Regions from separate parts of the Kineococcus mangrovi genome, predicted to be linked through region 1. Evidence: riboswitches for the same ligand, from Rfam matches in the RefSeq annotation. Region 1 holds a riboswitch; the other holds the start of a gene.
What was found. A riboswitch is a leader RNA that binds a small molecule or an ion and turns the genes downstream of it on or off. The one in region 1 is predicted to bind S-adenosylmethionine.
Positions count from the first base shown of each region.

Region 2: another riboswitch for S-adenosylmethionine. It lies ahead of AB2L28_RS03630 (ABC transporter substrate-binding protein); the one in region 1 lies ahead of sfnG (dimethylsulfone monooxygenase SfnG).

Region 1 covers NZ_JBGGTQ010000004.1:405,288-408,513, reverse strand. The annotation lists gene idi (isopentenyl-diphosphate Delta-isomerase) at 1-282, opposite strand, end outside; gene sfnG (dimethylsulfone monooxygenase SfnG) at 463-1,608, opposite strand; SAM riboswitch class I at 1,619-1,700, opposite strand; SAM riboswitch class IV at 1,857-1,966, shown strand; gene AB2L28_RS10850 (methionine ABC transporter ATP-binding protein) at 2,094-3,098, shown strand; gene AB2L28_RS10845 (methionine ABC transporter permease) at 3,095-3,226, shown strand, end outside.
Region 2 covers NZ_JBGGTQ010000002.1:121,260-124,485, forward strand. The annotation lists gene AB2L28_RS03625 (ABC transporter permease) at 1-295, opposite strand, end outside; gene AB2L28_RS03630 (ABC transporter substrate-binding protein) at 292-1,896, opposite strand; SAM riboswitch class I at 2,060-2,152, opposite strand; gene metE (5-methyltetrahydropteroyltriglutamate--homocysteine S-methyltransferase) at 2,261-3,226, opposite strand, start outside.

The DNA of each region.
Region 1 (3,226 bases):
CTCCTGCACCGAGCGCCGGGCCACGGCGTCGGCGGGGTCCTCACCGGGCCCGGGGTGACCGCAGAAGGAGTTCGTCCACGCCCCCGGCCACGTCCGCTTGACCGCTGCGCGCCGGGTCAGCAGCGTGCGACCGGCCCCGTCGACGATCCAGCAGGAGAACGCGAGGTGGAGCGGGGTGCTCGTGTGGTGCACGTCGGCCTTCGGCGCCGTGCCGCAGGGCGTGCCGTCGTCGGTCAGCAGGACGACCAGTTCGACGGTGGGGTCGGCGGGGGCGAGGGTCACCCCCGCACCGTAAGCCGTTCGGCGGCGCACGGCGAGCACGCGACGCCGACACGCGCGCCGCGGCCGCGACCCCGGGCAGGAGGGTCCCCCGTGGTCCCCCGGTGGTCCGTCGCCGTCCCGCCGGCGGTCAGGACCGCGCGGGCGGGGACCACCGGGACACCCCGGCCACCCTGCCCCGGCTCAGGCCGGGACGGGCTGGGTCGCGGCGACGACGGCCTCGTCGAGCTCGGCGCCGAGCTGCAGGTCCTCACCGGCGGCCAGGCGCGCCTCGAGCTCGCGCACGCGCGGGATGACGAGCTCGCCGAACGCCTCGACCTCCTCCTTGACGTGCAGGAACCCGAGGAGCAGCAGGTCGACGCCGACGAGCCGGTACGCCAGGACGCGGCGCGCCACCTCGTCGGGGGTGCCGACGAGCCCGGTGCGGAACCCGTCGTTGTACTGCACGAGGTCGCGGAACTCGCTGTCCGCCCACATGCCCTTGCCGTCCCCGGTGGAGTTGCCCGCCTCCTGGACGGCGGCGCCGAAGCCCTCGACCTTGGTGCGGTCGGCCTTGGCGATGATCTCCTCCAGGACGGCCTCGGCCTCCTCGCGGGTGTCGCGGACGAGGGCGAAGCCGTTGAGCCCGAACCGGACGGTGCGCCCGTTCTCCGCGGCGAGGGCGGAGACCTCGCGGACGCCCTGGGCGGCCCCCGCGATCGACTTGCCGTTCATGAAGTACCAGTCGCTGACGCGGCCGGCCATGGCCTGCGCGGCGGAGGAGTTGCCGCCCTGGAAGAGCTCCGGGGTGACCGCGGGCTGCGGGCGGAACGTGATGTCGGAGGCGTTGAAGAAGTCCCCGGACTGGCTGTAGCCGTCCTCGCCCCAGACCCCGCGCAGGAGCTCGATGAACTCCTCGGACTGCTTGTAGCGGTCGTCGTGCTCGTGCCAGGTGACCCCGAGCTGTGTCGCCTCGTTCTTGAACCAGCCGGACACGATGTTCAGCGCGAGGCGGTTCTGGGTGAGTTCCTGCGCGGTCGCGGCGAACTTGGCGAGCACACCGGGGTGCCAGAAGAAGGGGTGGACGGCGGCGATCACCTTGAGCCGCTCGGTGGCCAGCAGCAGGGCCAGGGAGAACGAGGTGGACTCGTGCTGGGCGTCGGCGCCGTAGGAGGCGAGGTAGCGCACCTGGGTCAGTGCGTACTCGAAACCGACGCGTTCGGCGGCCTTGGCCACCTCGACGTTGTAGGCCGGGTCGTGGCTGGTGCGCTGCTCGATCGTCGAGACGACGAGACCGCCGGAGACGTTGGGGACCCAGTAGGCGAACTTCAGGGGCTCGTGCAGGGGCATCGCGAAACGTCCTCCATCGGTCCTGGCGGTAGCACCCCCGTGGGTTGCTGCGGCGTCGTCGAGCCAGGTCTCTCAGCCGCTCTGGATGGGTTCCCCCGCAGCGTACCCCCTCCGGCGGACCGATGCTCCCGGCTCTTTTCGGGACCGGTACGACGTTGTCCCGCAACGCATGTCGGAGACCCCTCTCCGACTCCGGACGTCCCGGAACCGCTTGACGGGGGTCTGCGGCGGCTGCCACAGTCGAGGCAGGTCATGAGCGCCAGCGTCAAGCCCCGGCTCGCTGGCCGGCAACCCTGGTTCGTCACGGGGTGCTCCGGGTGAGGACCAGGTCCGCAGGAGTTGCGGGCAAGGACGAACCAGGAGTTCCCGTGTCGAAGGACTGTCGCCGCTCCCGCTGAGCGCACCCTCTGCTCCCCCTCCCCACCGGACCCGGCGTCGCGCCGGGCCCGCGACCTCCCCTGCCCGGACGCCGCCCAGGAGACGACGTGATCGAACTGCGCCACCTCACCAAGACCTACGGGGACCCCCCGCACGCCACGACGGTCCTGGACCACCTCGACCTCACCGTCCCCGACGGCAGCATCACCGCCGTCGTGGGCCCCAGCGGCGCGGGCAAGAGCACGCTCGCGCAGTGCGTGACGCTGTTGACCCGCCCGACGTCGGGGTCCGTCGTCGTGGGCGGCCAGGACCTCACCCGGCTGGGTGCGGGGCGGCTGCGCGAGGCGCGGCGCCGCATCGGGACGATCTTCCAGTCCGACGGCCTGCAGACGCGCCGCACGGCCGCGCAGAACGTCGAGCTCCCGCTGCGCTACCTCGGCGTCGTGGCCCGCGACCGGCAGCGGCGCGTGGCCGAACTGCTCGAACGGGTCGGGCTGACCGGGCTCGCCGACCGCTACCCGCACGAGCTGTCCGGTGGTCAGCGCCAGCGCGTCGGCATCGCCCGCGCCCTGGCCCTGCGCCCCGGCGTCCTGCTGTCGGACGAGGCCACCTCGGGGCTGGACCCGCAAGCCACGGCCTCGATCACCGGCCTGCTGCGGGAACTGCGCGACGACCTCGGGCTGGCCATCCTGTTCATCACCCACGAGATGGACACCGTCGTCGACGTGGCCGACGCCGTCGCCCGCCTGGAGCACGGACGGATCGTCGAGGCGGCCCCGCTCCTGGACGTGCTGCGGGACCCGGCCTCGCCCGTCGGGGCGGCCCTGCTGCCCCGCCGCGGCGTGGGCGACGCGGGCGGTCTGGCGGTCTGGGAGGTGCACTACCGCGGTGACGACGTGCCCGCCGACTGGCTGACCACGACGTCCCGCGAACTGGGTCACGACCTCGCCCTGCTCGGGGCCTCGGTCGGGACCGTCGCCGGCCGCACCGTCGGGCACGCCACCCTCGGGGTCCCCGGCGGCGTCGACCCCACCGCCCTCACCACCGCCCTGGACCGCCGGGGGCTGCACGCGCAGGTCCCCGCCGTCCCGCGGGAACTGGACCTCGTGTGAACACCCCGCTCGCGCAGATCCCCGCGCTCATCGCCCCGGCGCTGCTGGACACGCTGCTCATGGTCGGCATCGTCATGACGATCGTCGTCCTGCTCGGGGTGCCCATCGGCGTCCTCGTGCACAACCTG
Region 2 (3,226 bases), on a different contig from region 1:
GGGCACCGTTCTGGATGGAGTTCCCGAGGTCCAGGTGCAGCGTCCGCCACAGCGCGTGCGCGTACTGCACGGGCAGCGGGTCGTCGAGGCCGTGCTCGGCCCGCAGGGCCGCGACCTGCGCGGGGTCGGCCGTCGACTGCTCCCCGCCCTGCCCGCCGGCCAGCATGATCGAGACCGGGTCGCTGGGCAGCAGGTAGAGGATGACGAACGTCACCGTGAACGCGGCCCACAGCACCAGGACGGCCTGGCCGAGCCGGCGGACGACGTACCCCGCGCGACCGCCACCGGCCGTCACGACTGCTTCCAGGCGTCGTGGAACCAGAGCCGGGAGGAGCCCTCGAACTGCAGGCCGTGGACGTCGTCCGACGCCGCGATGACGGTGGAGAGCTCGATGAGGGGGATCGAGTGCGCGTCCTGCACGAGCGAGCGTGAGGCCTGTTCCACCAACCGCGCCCGCTGCGCGGCGTCGGTCGTGGACGCCTGCTCGGCGAGCAGGTCGTCGACCGCACCGCGGGGCCGCTGGTTCACGTTGCGCGTGTCGGTGGAGAAGACGGTGCGCAGGACGTCCGAGTCGGACCGGGTGAGGTTGTAGAACAGGACGTCGTAGTCGCCGGAGTTCTGCTGCGCAGCCGTGTCGGCGGTCGTGCCCTGCTTCAGCTGCAGGTCGAAACCGACCTCACGGACCTGCTGCTGCAGCAGTTCCAGCACGGCCGACGTGGGCTGCCAGAACAAGACGGTGAAGGTGAGCTCGCGTCCGGCCTTCTCGCGGATCCCGTCCGCACCCCTGGTCCAGCCGGCCTCGTCGAGCAGGCGGTCCGCGCCGGCCAGGTCGCGGGCGAGCACCGGGGAGTCGTCGGGGGCGTCGGGGGTGGACGCCGAGAGGGCCGACCGCACGGCCTGGTCCCCCGGGTTGAGGAGGCTCGCCAACTGCTCGCGGTCGACGGCCTTCGACAGCGCCTGCCGGACGCGGACGTCGTCGAACGGTGCCCTCGACTCGTTGGGGAACAGGTTGTACGGGATCCCGGGGTTGGCCCGCCGCTGCGTCCAGAAGCCGTTCCCGTCGAACTGCGGCAGATCCTGGGACGCGATGCCGGTCGTGGCGTCGACCTGGTGCGACTGCAGGGACCCGGTGCGCACGCCGGCCTCGGGGACCACGCGGTAGGTGACCGAGTCGAGGTGGGCCTCGCCCTGGTGCTGCGCCCCGGTCGGTGCCCAGTCGTACCCGCTGCGCCGGTCCAGGACGGTCGTGGCGTCCTTGGTGTAGCTGCCGACGACGAAGGGACCGGAGCCCACGAGCGTCGTCCCTGCGCAACGGGTCGCGGGATCGGCGGTCGTGGTCGGGACGGACAGCAGCCCGAGGCTCATGGTCGAGGTGGCCTGCAGGAACTGCGCACTGGGCCGGGAGAACGTGACGACGGCCGTCTGCGCGTCGGGGGTCTGCGTCCCGGTGTACCCCTGGAGGTACGTGGACCCGAGCGGGGCCTTGGCCCCGAGCGCGACGATCCCGTCGAGGTTCGCCCGGACCGCGGTGGCGTCCACCGGCGACCCGTCGGAGAACGTCGCCCCCTGCCGCAGGTGGAACGTGAACGTCGTCGCGTCCGGGCTGACCTCGAAGCGCTGCGCGAGCCACGGCTGGATCCGCCCGTCGAGGTCCTGGACGGTGAGGGAGTCCACGAGCTGGCGGCCGATGTTCAGCGCGTCGTTGTTCCCGACCTGCTGCGGGTCGATGCACCCGGAGTCGACGGAGATGGCGAACGTGAGGTTCCCTCCGCGGACGGGGGCGGCGCCGGCGTCGTCGGCGCTGCTGCGGCTCCCGCTGCACGCGGTGAGCACGCCGAGCAGCGGGACGAGGGCGGCGGCGGACAGGACGGTGGGCAGGGAGGTGCGGCGGCGCAAGGGTTCTCCTGGGAAGGGGTGGGGCGCACCGACGGGACGGCGGCGCGCGGAGCCGGGTCGGAGCCGGCGGGAGGACGGTCAGCGACAGCTGGTCGCACCGGTGCGGCAGAGGTCCACGACGCGCCGCAGGACGGCGACGTGAGACGTGCGGTCCACCTGAACCCCTCCATCGTTCCTGGCGGAAGCACCCGCGCCCGTTTTTGGGGGGTTGCTGCGGCGTCGCGGAGCCAGGTCTCTCAGCCGCTCTGGATGGTTGCACCGTGAACTCTACGGGGAACCGTGCCGGAACTCAACCACGGACTTCCCCGGGGACGGCCGAACCCCTCCACCCCGGTGGGGTGGAGGGGTTCGGCCGTGAGGGAGGTCAGCCCGCGACGGGCGTACCCTCGAGCAGTTCCGCCCGTACGGTGCGCGCGGCCTCGACGAGGTTCCGCAGGGACTCCGTCGTCTCGGCGTACCCCCGCGTCTTGAGCCCGCAGTCGGGGTTCACCCAGACCTGGGGTGCGGGCACCGAGCCGACGGCCGACCGGAGCAGCCCCACGACCTCCTCGGCGGACGGGACGCGCGGGGAGTGGATGTCGTAGACGCCGGGACCGATGCCGCGGGCGAAACCGGCCCGGGCGACGTCCTCGAGCACCTCCATCCGCGAACGCGCCGCCTCGATGCTCGTGACGTCGGCGTCCAGGCCGTCGATGGCCTCGATCACCTCCCCGAACTCGGAGTAGCACAGGTGGGTGTGCACCTGCGTCGCGTCGGCCGCCCCCGCGGTGGCCAACCGGAAGGCGGTGACGGACCAGTCGAGGTACGCCGCCTGGTCGGCCGTCCGCAGCGGCAGCAGCTCCCGCAGCGCGGGTTCGTCCACCTGCACGATCCCGATGCCCGCCGCCTCGAGGTCGGCGACCTCGTCGCGCAGGGCGAGGGCGACCTGGTTCGCGGTGTCCCCCAACGGTTGGTCGTCGCGCACGAAGGACCAGGCGAGGATCGTCACCGGGCCCGTCAACATGCCCTTGACGGGTTTCGCCGTCCGACTCGCCGCGTACCTGCTCCACGGCACCGTGATGGGCGCGGGTCGCGACACGTCGCCCCACAGGATCGGCGGCCGGACCCCGCGCGAGCCGTAGGACTGCACCCAGCCGTGCTCGGTCACCGCGAACCCGTCGAGCTGCTCGGCGAAGTACTGGACCATGTCGTTGCGCTCGGGTTCGCCGTGGACGAGGACGTCGAGGCCGAGCTCCTCCTGCAGCTGCACGACGCGGTCGATCTCGGCGCGCAGGAACTCCTCGTACCCCTCCTGCGCGAGCTCACCCCGGCTCCGGGCAGCACGCGCCCG